DNA from 4 places in the Nonomuraea sp. NPDC003709 genome. Region 3 is predicted to be linked to each of the others. Evidence: riboswitches for the same ligand, from Rfam matches in the RefSeq annotation. Region 3 holds a riboswitch; each other region holds the start of a gene.
The links. A riboswitch is a leader RNA that binds a small molecule or an ion and turns the genes downstream of it on or off. The one in region 3 is predicted to bind cyclic di-AMP.

Region 1 (3,165 bases), on a different contig from region 3:
TTCAACGAGGCGGGCGGCGAGCCACCTCTGAACGTGCCGAACCCGCTGGGCTGGTCCGCTGTCTGAATCGCTCACGCGGCGCTGAGCCGCCGACCAAATGCCGGCACCTCGCGGCGGCCGGAAGCCGTGCGGGCTCCCTCCTCGGCCGTCAGATGGACGGGGTGGGGAAGCTCTCGGGTGTGGTCAGGCCGGTGCTCTCCAGGAGGCGCTGGTGGTTGAGCACCGCGGCGTTGGCCTGTTCGGAGAAGCGCCGGACCAGGGTGTTCTGCGTGGTGCCGCGTACCGTGCCGATCAGGGTGAAGATCTGTCCGTGCGCCAGCCGCAGCCATTTGACGTACGTCTTGTCATAGGCGGATCCGGACCTGCCGGAAATATCTGTCATCCAGTCCTGCTGCTGAGGCGTGGGCTTCACCGGCAGTTTGACCTTCAGCTTGGCGGCCACGTCGCGAACCTGCCCGTCGAGCATGTCGTGCTGAGCCGCGATCTCCTTGCTGACCTGGCGGACGCGGGCGCTGTTGGCGCGCTGTATCGCGTCCTGGGCCATGGGCATCTCCCACAGGCTGGCGAGCCGGACCTTCTTGATGAGCTCCTGGTCGGCCTCGGACAGCGGTCCCCACTTGGTCTGCCGGGTGCGGGCCTCCGGCTCGTCCTCCACGGGTTGGACGGTGGGTGCGTCGGTCGGTCCTGTCTCGACGGCGGTCGGCTCGGTGCTCAGGCCGGCGGTGTCAGAGACGGGCGTCGGCGTGTAGCCGGCGCAGGCGGTCAGAGTGCAGAGGGCGGCAATGCCGCAACTGATGAGAGCGCGACGGCTGTCGAGGAGTCGCATACGCCGTCATCCCCTTCCGGTCCCTTGGACGCGGCCTTCGTGAGTGGCGCCGGTCACTGAGGGATACGCGGGAGGGTGCGGGAGTGTTCATGGCATTGTGCAAGATTTGCATTGGGCAAGACTGCCGGGGTCCGCTGAGCCGTTGTCCGAGGCGGCCTTCACCGGTGCCATCCGTGACCGGCGTCCACCGCGTGCTCCTCCGGGCCGAGAGGAGCACGCGGGGCGGCGTTCACCTGGGAGCAACCCGATCGCGGTGCGGACCCGCCGGGTGGGCTCAGGCCGTGGGGCGGCCCAGGCCGCGCAACTGGTCGGCGGTCAGCGCGGAGACGTTCTGGTCGACAGGGGACTCGGAGTACTGGTGGATGGCCCAGGACTTCCAGTCGGCGGGCGGGGTGATGGCCCCCTTGGCCTTGCTGTAGTGGGCGACCCACAGCGGGTACTCGGACAGGCCCTTGCCGTACTTGTTGGCGAAGTTCCAGCCGCTGTAGAACATCGGGGTGATCCCCGTCTGGTCCTTCACGTACGACAGCCACGTCTTGGCCCAGGCGTTGACCTCGGCGACGGATCTGCCGTTCGCGGTCTCCAGGTCAAGGACCAGCAGGTCGCCGGCCTTGGCGGGCTGCGAGTTCACCACGGACAGGAAGTGCTCGGCCTCCGCGATGGGATTGTTGCGGGGATGGCCGTAGTGGTACGCCCCGCGCACGATGCCCTTCTTGCCCAGCTCGCGCCAGTGCCTGGCGAATGAGGCGTCGCGGAAGGACGTGCCTTCTGTGGCTTTGATGATGCCGAACTTGGCCGGGCTGGCATTCCAGTCGTACAGGGGCTCGTAATTGGAGATGTCCAGGCCGTAGATGAGGGGTCCGGCTCCATGGCGAGTCGCCTGCGCCGGGCTCTGCTCGGTGGGCGATGCGAATGCGAAGGTGGTGATGGCGGCGGTTGCGGCGAGGATCGCGACGGCGACGGCGAAGCTGAGGTATTTGGTGAGGAGATCGCGGTGATTCTTGAGGATGCAGGCGATGGTGGCAAGCCGGGGCTTGGACATGAGGCATTGACTCCTTGCTTCCATACCGCCTACCGGGTTAGCTGACGGGTTCGGGCCTGGAAGTGCCCTACATGGCGCAGCCTGGGCTGGCGTCCGATTCACCCCAAGAACGTGGGTCCCCGGTTCCGCGAGGTGCGGATTCGGCGGCCGGACGCTGTCCCCGAAGGGCTTCTTCGGGCAGCGCGCGGTCCGGTCAACGAAGCGGCAACGATGCGGCGAAAGGGCGCCACATCCGTGCCGCAACTAGGCAAAAGATAGACATATATCCATAGATGGTGCAAGTAGTGCAAATCTGATTCGCGGGTGTCGGCGACTGGGCGGCGCTGAAATGCCGTGCCTGTAGGGATTCTGGTGCTTGGCAAAAAATCGGGGGGGTCGCTTGCGGGCCTTTATGATCTCGGCACGGGTGGGACAGACCATTCATGCGTTGCCATTGTGACCAAACGCCGTTCTGCGGGTAATCGTGACTCCAGCCCTGTCCTTTGACGTCCGCGGCGCCGTCGGGCACGCGGGAGCCGGGCAGGCGGGCGGACTCCAACTCTCCGGGAGTCCGCACGTCGATCGGCCCCGGCGGGTCACCGGATCCGGGCAGGCGTCCCGGTGTCGCCGGGGCCGAGGGTGGTCAAGAGGGGGTCTCGTCGGGGGTGGTGATGGGCAGGCCGGCGTCGGCGGCCCGGGAGTAGGCGTCGTCGATGTGGACCACCTGACGGCCGCTGCGGGCCAGCAGGCTCGCGGCCGCCGCGGCCCGGTAGCCGGTGCCGCAGTGCACCCACACCGTTCCCGCCGGCACCTCGGCCAGGCGCTCCGGCAGCTCCGGCAGCGGGATGTGCACGGCGCCGGCCACGTGACCGGCCCGCCATTCGTTGCCCATCCGCACGTCCAGGACGGTCGGGCCGCCGACCGGTTCCCCCGCGCGGGAGATGGCCGGTTCGCTCGCGCGGGCGGCGGCCAGGTCGGCGAAGGTCGCGGTGGTCAGCTCGGCGATCAGGCCCGGGTCGTGTCCGGCCCACTGTTCGACGGTGCCGGTCGAGGCGGCGGCCGGGCGGTCTATGCCGATGCGGGCCAGTTCGCGCTGGGCGGCGGCGACCTGTTCGGCCGACTCGCCGAGCAGCGTGAGCGGCATGTCCCACGGGGCCAGCCAGCCCAGCCAGGTCGCCATCGGCCCGTCCAGGCCGAAGCTGAGCGTGCCGGCCAGGTGCCGGTCCGCGAACGCCTTGCGTGAGCGCAGGTCCACCACCCATTCGCCCGCCCGCAGGCGAGCCAGCAGCTCAGCGCTGTCGGCCGGCCGCGCCGGGGT
Region 2 (3,165 bases), on a different contig from region 3:
TTCCTGCTCGTCGCGGGCGCCCTGCTCTGCCTGAACCTGACCGCGCAGACCAACGGGCTCCTGCTGGCCGGCTGGATGCTGCTGATCGGGCTGGGCATGGGCCCGATGCTGTCCGGCCTGACCGTGGCCTCCCAGCAGTCCGTCGAGCCGCAGTACATCGGCGTCGCCTCCGCGAACCTGACCTTCTTCCGCCAGATCGGCGGCTCCGTGGCGCTGGCCGTCGGCGGCACCCTCTACACCTCGACGGTCACGGCGGAGGCGCCCGTGCACGGCCTGGCCGCCGCGCACGCCTCCGCCGCGGCGGCGGTCATCCCGTCGCTGGGGGTGGCAGGGGCGCTGCTCGCTTTGATCGCGCTGGTGGTGATGCCGGCCAGGCGGCTGGAGGTGCCCGCCACGCCGCAGAACAGGGTTGAGGCCAGTTTCGCGTCATAAGCGGCGCCATGCGAAGCTGTGATAGTCCCCAACACCATGGAGGTCCTCATGGCGGAAACACCGGAGCCGGAAGTCAGCGAGACTCCCGAGGACGAGATGAAGCGCAAGTTCCGCGAGGCGCTGGAGCGCAAGCGTAACCAGCACGCGGACTCGAGCGCGGGTGGCAAGGGCGGCGACCCATCGAAGATCCACGGGGCGCACGGTCCGGCTGCGAGTAAAAGATCGTTCAGGCGCAAGAGCGGCGGCTGAGGCCGGGAATTTCAAGGGGGTACGGCAATGCCGTGCCCCCTTTCTCTATGCCGGGGGCAGGTAGATCTTTACACCGATTCATGACGAACTGTTTGTGTTTGTCCGGAATACGTGGTTAGAGTGATGCCCACTTACCAGCCGGTGGCGTGGACCACACAAGGGAACCAGCCGGCTGGCGCCTAATCCCGATCACTCGGGAGCCGGGGACCCACCTCCCTGGGGTGAATCCGACTTTGCGTCGGTAGGGCAACTCCACCGCCCGAACCCGTCAGCTAACCCGGTAGGCGAGATGGAGAGGACATATGCAGAACTTGAATGATCACGTAGAACACCCCTACAGCGTGATGACGGCCGCCCTCTGAGCGGTCCCTTCTCCAGGCTCGTTTCGCGCTCCGCGTAGCTCTCCCCCTGTCAGGTGCTTTCCCCTGCTACGCCCTTTTTCAAGCGAGCGCAATCTCCCTGCCCCCTCGCGAAGGACTGTACTTTTCATGTCTGCACGTTCTGGTTTGCGTACCCTCGCTCTGCTCACCGCCTCCACCGTCGGCGCGCTCACCATCGCCGGCACCGCGGCCCACGCCGACTCCAACACGGAAGAGAAGGTCCTGCTCAAGGGCTCGACCACTGCTTCGTACTTCTGGGACGACTCCTCCGGCCGCGCCGGGGACACCGGCCTGCCCGCCAGCGGCAAGCCCATGCAGAAAGGTATGGCCGCCAGCCCGAGCTGGCCGCTCATGACCGAGGGATACGTGATTCACGACGGCAAGAAGCTGCCCTTCTTCGTCGGCGACCGCGGCCCGGGCGTGCCCTCCAACAACGGCGTCATGCTCGACCTGGACGGCAAGACGTTCGCGGAGCTGACCGGCGGCTCGTTCAACATGGAGACGCTCGGCGTCGACGGCGTCGGCGGCCAGGGGCACATCAAGGTCGACTACGTCATCACCAAGTGGGGCAACGGTCCCGGCAAGAAGAACTACCCGGTCCCGTTCTCGACCGGCGCCTGGTCCGAGCGCGACGACAACCCGGCCGAGCCCCCGGCGGCCGGTGCGGCCGTGCCGCCGCCGGCGCGCGAGGCCGGAGAGTGGAGCGCCAGCACGGGCGCCGTCGTGGCCAGCGCCGTGGCCGCGGTGGGCGGCGGCGTGGTGCTCGCCAGCGACCGCGTTCGCAATCTTCTCAAGGGCTGAACTTTACGGACCTGGACCAGAATGTCATTCTGGTCCTCGTGACCACCCGCGTAGCCGCGAACGGCATCGAAATCGCCTACGAGAGCTTCGGCTCGCACGAGGGGCGCCCCCTGCTCCTCATCATGGGGCTCGGCGCGCAGCTCATCCACTGGGATGAAGGGCTCTGCGCGCTGCTGGCGGACCAGGGACACCACGTCGTACGGTTCGACAACCGCGACGCCGGTCTCTCCACACACTTCCACGACAAGGGCGTTCCCGCGATGGGGGCGCCCTCGCCGTATCTGCTGGACGACCTGGCCGACGACTCGGCGGGACTCATGGACGCGCTGGGCTGGCCGGCCGCCCACGTGGTCGGAGCGTCGATGGGCGGCATGATCGCCCAGGCGCTGGCCATCCGCCACCCGGACCGGGTGCTGACCCTGACCTCGATCATGTCCACCCCCGGCCCCTCGGCGGCCCCGCCCACCGAGGCCGCGCTCGCCACCCTCATGGCCGCGCCTCCCGCCGACCGCGAAGCGGTCCAGGCCCAGGCGGTGCTGACCTGGTCGGTCATCGGCTCGCCCGGATACGAGCTGGACCGCGAGCGGATCACCCTGCTGGCCGGACTCGCGTTCGACCGCTGCTTCGACCCCGGCGGGACGGCCCGGCAGCTCGCCGCCATCATGGCCTCGGGCGACCGCACGGCAGGGCTCGCCGGGGTGCGGGTGCCCACGCTGGTGCTGCACGGGGAGGCGGACCAGCTCGTCCCGGTCGCGGGCGGCCAGGCCACGGCCGCGGCCGTCCCGGGCGCCCGGCTGGTGACCTACCCGGGCATGGGCCACGACCTGCCGCGCATGCTCTGGCCGTCCGTCGTGGCCGAGATCAGCAAGCTCACCGCTCCCTAGCCGAAGTGGGCACGGGTCTCCGCGAACGCCTGGTCCGTGCCCTCCAGCGCCCTGGCCACGTCGGCCTCCGTGTGCGCGGCCGACATGAACCAGTTGTGCCACGGGTGCAGGTAGACCCCGTGCCGCAGGCAGGCGTCGCTCCACCACATCGCGACGGAGAGGTCGGCGTCCCCGTCGAAGCTGAGCCACGGGATCGTGACGGGTCCCGTCTGGTTCACCACGAACCCGTGGGACTTGGCCTGCGCGTAAAGCCCCTCACGGAGCTGCGTGCCCGCGCGTTCCATGGCGCCGATGCCGTCCGTGTCGCGTAGCGTCTCGATGGTCGCCTTGGCCGCCGCCATGGCGACCGCCGAGAACCAGAACGACCCCGTCGAGTACAGCGTCTGCGCCGGTCCGCGCAGCGCGTCCGTGCCGGTGAC
Region 3 (3,165 bases):
CGCGGTGGGGTCGGCCTTGCCCTGGCCGGCGATGTCCGGGGCGCTGCCGTGCACCGGCTCGAACATGCTCGGCGCGGACCGCTCGGGGTTGATGTTGCCGCTGGCGGCCAGGCCGATGCCGCCCGCGATGGCGGCGCCCAGGTCGGTGATGATGTCGCCGAACAGGTTGTCGGTGACGACCACGTCGAACCGCTCCGGCTGGCTCACGAAGAACATCGAGGCCGCGTCGATGTGGCAGTAGTCGGTCGTGACGTCGGGGTATTCCGCTGCCAGGCGGTTGACCGTGCGCTGCCACAGGTCACCGGCGAAGGTGAGGACGTTGGTCTTGTGGACGAGCGTCAGCTTCTTGCGCGGCCGCGTGACGGCCTTCTCGAACGCGTAGCGCACCACGCGCTCGACACCGTAGGCGGTGTTGAGCGACTCCTGAGTGGCGATCTCGTGCGGGGTGCCGCGCCGCATGGCGCCACCGGTGCCCGCGTAGAGGCCCTCGGTGCCCTCGCGGACGACGATCATGTCGATGTTCTCCGGCGGCGTGTCGGCCAGCGGGGTCTCCACGCCGGGGAACAGCTTGACCGGGCGCAGGTTGACGTAGTGGTCGAACTCGAAGCGGAGCCGCAGCAGCAGATCGCGCTCGAGGATGCCCGGCGGCACGCTGGGGTCGCCCACGGCGCCGAGCAGGATCGCGTCGTAGCCGCGCAGCTCTTCGAGCACGGCGTCGGGCAGCGTCTCGCCGGTACGGTGATAGCGTGCGGCTCCCAGGTCGTAGTGAGTGGGCTCGATCTTCGTGCCCACTGCCTCCAGGACCTTGAGCCCTTCGGCCACGACCTCGGTGCCGATCCCATCGCCGGGGATGACGGCCAGACGGATGTTACGCGACTCCATGGGCGGTACCTTACCGCGTCGTCTCGGCTGACGAACACTTCATCTCATCTTTCGGACGCCCCCTTTGTCCGGTATTGCGGTTCTTTGACCGTTTCGTTAAAGTCACCGACCAGCCTAATCCGCGCGCCGTTGCGTGGAGCCGGGGACCCACATTCCCCCTGGGGCGAGTCGGCACCCCCATGCCGTAGGGCTACTTCCAGGCCCGAGCCCGTCAGCTAACCCGGCCGGCCTTATGGAAGGACAGACCCCTGTCTCGAATCGCCATTGTCCTGGCGGCGGGCGCCGCCGGGCTCATGCTGGCCTCCCCAGCCCATGCCTCGGCCAAGATCGACGACCTCACCACCCTGACCGGCGGCCAGATCAAGGAAATCCAGGAGAAACAGGCTCCGAAGCCCGCCTGGAAGGTCGCCATCAAGTTCGCCATGAGCAAGCGCGGCACCCCGTACGTGTGGGGCGGCGCCAGCCCGAGCGGATACGACTGCTCCGGGCTCATGCTCAGGGCGTACGAGCACGCCGGAATCGAACTCCCCCGCACCGCCGCCGAACAGTACGGCGCGTTCACCAAGAAGATCGCCTGGAAGGACCTCGAACCCGGCGACCTGGTCTTCTTCCACGGCCTCGGGCATGTCGGGATGATCTCCCGGCCCGGCTACATGGTCCACTCGCCGCACACGGGTGACGTGGTCAAGGAAGAGCGCCTGACCTCCTGGCGCAGAGACTCCTTCGTGGGTGGCGTCCGCCCCGACCGCAAGGGCGTACGGCTCTGGTCCAAGCTCCAGAAGCAGCGCGACGAAACGCCCACCACCCTCACGGCCACCCTGTAGGAGGCCGCGGCGTCCGCCTCCCCACGCGACGGTCAGGGGAGGCGGGCGTCGAAGATGAGCTCCCAGGCGCGGGCCCTGGCGCGGGCCACCGCGCCCAGCAGGACGCCGCTGTCCCCCAGCGTGCTGGCCACCACCGACGGCCGCAGCGGGCCGAGCTCGGCGATGCGGGCCTCGATGGACTCCCCCAGGAGGTCCAGGTTGCGGCCCACGCCGCCGCTGAGCACGATCACCTCCGGATCCAGCACGGCGGCCACCGCAACCAGCAGGCCGCCGATGCGGCGCCCCTCGGCCTCCACCACCGAGCGGGCCACTCTGTCGCCGGAGGCGGCCGCGGCGAAGACCTTCTTGGCCGTCCGCAGGCTCAGGCCGGCGGCGCGGGCCGCGCGGACCACTCCGGGCGCGGCGGCGACCGCCTCCGTGGCGCCGTGGGCCAGGGCGTCACCGGCCGGCGGCGCCGGGTCCTCGGTCGCGGGCAGGTACGAGACCTCCCCCGCCGCTCCCCGGGCGCCCACGTACAGCTCACCATTGATCACGATGCCCATCCCGACGCCGGTGCCGACGGACACCAGCGCGAAGTTGGACTTGCCGCGCCCCGCCCCGTGCGTGTGCTCGCCGACGGCGGCCAGGTTGATGTCGTTCTCGATGACGAGGTCGACCTCCATCTCGGCGCGCAGGCGCTCGGCCAGGTCGGAGCCGGGCAGGTTGGGGGCGAACTCCAGGCGGCCGAGCTCCGGGTCGTACACGCCGGGCGTGCCGACGACGGCGCAGGCGATGTCGGGCCAGTCGACGACGGCCTCGGAGGCGGCGGCCCGGCACAGCTGTCCGACCAGGAGAGCCAGTTCGGCGGAGGTGAGGGCGGTGTTGCGCCCGTCCCTCCGGCCGGCGAATTTCCCGCGCAGGTCGGCGACGGCGACCCTGATCCAGTCACGCCCGATGTCGACGCCGGCGACGTGGGTGGCGGCGGCGTTGACGTCGTACAGGGACGTGACCGGCCCCGGGCGGCCGGAGACCTCGCCGACGAGGTGAACGAGCCCGTCCACCTCCAGCCCGGCCAGGGCCGCGGACACCGTGGGCTTCGACAGGCCGGTGATCTTGGCGAGGTCGGTGCGCGAGGCGGGGCCGTGCTCCTGAAGATGGTCGAGCAGGCGGCGCTCGTTCAGCACTCGCAGCATCCGCGGATTACCCAGGTCGCCCCGCATCTCACCCTCCTTGAGGAAACAGAGCCTAGCCAACGTGCCTGATAGTAAATTACCTTTCTTACCAAGCACAGGGGCGGCACATCCGGAAGGACGAAGTGCGATGCACCGAGCATGGCGATCAATCCCTGTCGCGGCGGTCCTCCTGGCCGCCGCCTGCGGAAACGCCGGGAACAGCACCGGAAACGGCACCGGCGCCACCACCACGACCACGCAGAACCAGGGCGGCAAGACGATCGCGCTGTTCCTGCCCGAGTCCAAGA
Region 4 (3,165 bases), on a different contig from region 3:
TGCACCCCTTACGTGCGGATTTGCCGCGCTGCGCCAGGGATATTACGAATTGGGCGGATAACGTGTGACCTCACCCGCCACTTCTGTACTATTCGCCCCAGATATCATCCCTGGGAGGCGACACAGTGAGGTTTGGCAGGGTGCCGGTGGCCGCGGGTCTCGCGTTCGGGCTGGTCCTGTCCCCCATGGGAGCCGCCGTCGCTGATCCCCGGCCCACCCTCGGACAGGCCAAGGCCAAGCTCGACAAGCTCAACGACAAGGCCGACAAGGTCGTCGACCGCTTCAACACGGCCACCGAGCGGTACAAGGCCGCCAAGGGCGCCTACACCAAGCTGAACGACCGCTACAAGACCAAGCTGGCGACGGTCGCGGACCTGCGCGCCCAGGTGATCGGCATGGCCGTCGACAGCTACAAGCTCGGCACCGACGTGACCTCCCTGCCCGGCCTGGTGAGCGCGGACCGCCCCGACGACTTCCTGATGAGCCTGGCGCTGGCCGGGCAGCTCTCGCGGGAGCGGGCGGAGAAGCTGGCCGCGTTCGACCGGGAGAACCGCGGGCTGAAGGTCGAACGCGACAAGGCGGAAGAGGCGCTGGAGGCGGCCGACCGGGAACGGGACGGGGTCGAGAAGGAGCGTTCGGAGATCATGAAGCTGATCTCCGAGCAGAAGAAGCTCCTGAAGAAGCTGGGCGCCTACAACCCCGGCAACCCGAACAGCGTCGGCATCCAGTACACGGGCCCGGCCTCGGGCAACGCCGCCGCCGTCCTGCGCTTCGCCTTCGCCCAGGTGGGCAAGCCGTACGTGTTCGGCGGGACGGGTCCGGGCGGCTGGGACTGCTCCGGCCTGACCCAGGCGTCGTGGCGCGCCGCGGGCGTGTCGCTGCCGCGCACGACCTGGCAGCAGTGGGCCTGGGGTGCGAGCCGCAAGGTCTCACTGAGCGCCCTCCAGCCGGGGGACCTCATCTTCAGCTCGAGCTTGGGTCACGTCAGTATCTACGCCGGCGACGGGAGAATCGTTCACGCGCCGCAGACGGGCGACGTGGTCAAGGTCGTCAAACTCTCGGCGTACGGCGGCCGCCTCGTGGGCGCCATCCGCCCGTAGCTACGACGCCGGATCGTTGATCGCATCAGCCGAACGAGGTTCGGCCGATGGGCGATGGGAACGATCCAGCGTGCCTGACGAGTCACAACAAGTGTGACAAACGCGACATTTGGGGCCTGACAAACGGGCGCGAAAACAAATGTGAGCAGCGTCACATTTTGGTAACGGAACCTGGTGTTCCAGCAGGGATTTCCCTCCTTACTGACTCCACTATCTGATCTTTACAAGCGGTGTTCCGCTTTGCCGATCCTTGACCCTTCGGCGTAGCTTCTGGCGACGTCGCGGTGAACAAGCCATGTCCCCCGCGAACCCGCACCGGTCTATCCCGGTGTGAGACAGATAAAGATCCGCTGGTCAACCGCCCAAATGTCCCCATATCAACACATTGGTCGGGACGGTTGGCCTGCCGAATCCGTGCAGCCAGGAGGCACGGAGCCGGGGACCCAGCGATCCCAGTTCCCCAGGGATCAGGGGGTGAATCGGCGCGCACATCGCGCCGTAGGGCGACTTCCAGGCCCGAATCCGTCAGCTAACCCGGTAGGCATTCGTGGAAGAGTCAAGGAGAAATCCTGTCTACCTCCCTGCATAACCCCCGTCTGTCCCGCATTGCCCTGAGTGGCGTAGCGCTCACGATGACCGTGACGGCCGGAGGTGCGATCCTCCATGCCCCAACGGCTCAGGCGGCCACGACCGATTCGGCTTCGACGACCAAGGCGGCCGCAACCGCCGGAACCTCGAAGACGACCTCGGCCGCGGCGCTGAGGGCGGCCAAGGTCGCCCGTCAGAAGGCGAAGGCCAGCAAGGCCGTCGCCGTGGCCAAGAACCAGGTCGGTGACCCGTACCGGTACGGAGGCACAGGCCCTGGTTCGTTCGACTGCTCCGGCCTCGTCCAGTACGCCTGGAAGAAGGCCGGGGTGAAGCTCCCACGCGTGGCGGCCAGCCAGTTCGCCCGCACCAGGAACAAGGTCTCGTGGCGGAACCTCCGGCCCGGCGACCTGATGTTCTTCAGGGGGCTCGGCCACGTGGGCATGTACGTCGGCAAGGGCAAGATGGTCCACTCGCCTCGGACAGGCGAACGGGTACGCATCGACAAGCTGAGTGAATGGCGGCGGGCGTCGTTCGTCGGCGCTGTTCGTCCCGGCATGTGAAGAAGCCCCGCCCGGCTCCTCCGGGCGGGGCTCTCCCATTGTTACTTTCATTTTTTTACGGCGGAGCACGGGCGGCACCACCCGCCGCACCTGGCTGAGGGCCTCCAGGAAGACGCCCGCTGACCCGCACAACGCACCCACCGCCACGGCGCCCCCTCAAAACAGCCACCCCACCCACCCACACCGCCCGCCTCCCGGCCTCGCGCACGTGGCCCCACAGGCCCACAGCCGCTCGGCTCACGGGTCACGGCTCACGGGCCAGGCTCCCCGTCCTCTGGCGCGCAGCCACCGCATGCGGTGCGGGTGGACGGCTCTCACGGGCGCGCGGTTCGGGGTGCGGAGTGGCCGGTCATGGGTCGGCGGGCGGCTACGATCGGGCATCGTGTCAGGGCAGGTGAGTCGGCGGGCCGCGATCGTCTCCGTCCTGCTTCTCGCCGTCGCCCCCGGCAGCGCCCCCACCCCCGATTCCCCCATCCTTCCCGCCGGAGTCCGCGGCCTGTGGGGTGACGGCGAGGTCGTGGCCCGTGGGGCGCGGTCCGTGGTCGTCGGCCGGCACACCGCACCCGCCGAGCTCGGCGACGTCGCACGGAGGGCTGATCGGGCGGGGCAGCGGGTGTCGGCCGTGCTCGGAAGGTCAGTACGACCGCTCGTAGTCGTTCCCTCGTCCGCCGCCGAGGCGGCCGGGCTGGCCGGGGTGGGGCGGGTCGACGGGCTGGCGGCGGTGGCCGATCGCGGGCGTGTGATCATCGTCCCCGAGTTCTTCGCCAGGCTGAACTCCACCGGCAAGGACGTCGTACTCACCCACGAGCTCACCCACGTCGTCGCCGGCACCAACCGCCTGCCCCCATGGCTCTATGAGGGGTTCGCCGACTACGTCGGCTACCGCGACTCCGGGCTCCCCGTGAGGACCGCGGCCG

Region 1: it holds a riboswitch for cyclic di-AMP, as region 3 does, so the genes downstream of both, ABZX61_RS31960 (GH25 family lysozyme) here and ABZX61_RS55810 (C40 family peptidase) in region 3, are expected to answer to the same signal.
Region 2: it holds a riboswitch for cyclic di-AMP, as region 3 does, so the genes downstream of both, ABZX61_RS29975 (hypothetical protein) here and ABZX61_RS55810 (C40 family peptidase) in region 3, are expected to answer to the same signal.
Region 4: it holds a riboswitch for cyclic di-AMP, as region 3 does, so the genes downstream of both, ABZX61_RS04760 (C40 family peptidase) here and ABZX61_RS55810 (C40 family peptidase) in region 3, are expected to answer to the same signal.

The regions. Positions count from the first base shown of each region.
Region 1 covers NZ_JBEXMW010000011.1:275,186-278,350, reverse strand. The annotation lists gene ABZX61_RS31970 (MarR family transcriptional regulator) at 1-66, shown strand, start outside; gene ABZX61_RS31965 (DUF4142 domain-containing protein) at 149-826, opposite strand; gene ABZX61_RS31960 (GH25 family lysozyme) at 1,101-1,868, opposite strand; cyclic di-AMP (ydaO/yuaA leader) riboswitch at 1,880-2,024, opposite strand; gene ABZX61_RS31955 (MBL fold metallo-hydrolase) at 2,491-3,165, opposite strand, start outside.
Region 2 covers NZ_JBEXMW010000010.1:240,379-243,543, reverse strand. The annotation lists gene ABZX61_RS29985 (MDR family MFS transporter) at 1-432, shown strand, start outside; gene ABZX61_RS29980 (DUF5302 domain-containing protein) at 481-681, shown strand; cyclic di-AMP (ydaO/yuaA leader) riboswitch at 848-983, shown strand; partial or broken gene ABZX61_RS29975 (hypothetical protein) at 1,284-1,649, shown strand; gene ABZX61_RS29970 (alpha/beta fold hydrolase) at 1,901-2,746, shown strand; gene ABZX61_RS29965 (aminotransferase class III-fold pyridoxal phosphate-dependent enzyme) at 2,743-3,165, opposite strand, start outside.
Region 3 covers NZ_JBEXMW010000031.1:34,015-37,179, reverse strand. The annotation lists gene ABZX61_RS55815 (3-isopropylmalate dehydrogenase) at 1-882, opposite strand, end outside; cyclic di-AMP (ydaO/yuaA leader) riboswitch at 984-1,127, shown strand; gene ABZX61_RS55810 (C40 family peptidase) at 1,176-1,706, shown strand; gene ABZX61_RS55805 (ROK family transcriptional regulator) at 1,739-2,905, opposite strand; gene ABZX61_RS55800 (sugar ABC transporter substrate-binding protein) at 3,006-3,165, shown strand, end outside.
Region 4 covers NZ_JBEXMW010000002.1:66,390-69,554, forward strand. The annotation lists gene ABZX61_RS04755 (NlpC/P60 family protein) at 126-1,100, shown strand; cyclic di-AMP (ydaO/yuaA leader) riboswitch at 1,495-1,659, shown strand; gene ABZX61_RS04760 (C40 family peptidase) at 1,733-2,248, shown strand; gene ABZX61_RS04765 (hypothetical protein) at 2,631-3,165, shown strand, end outside.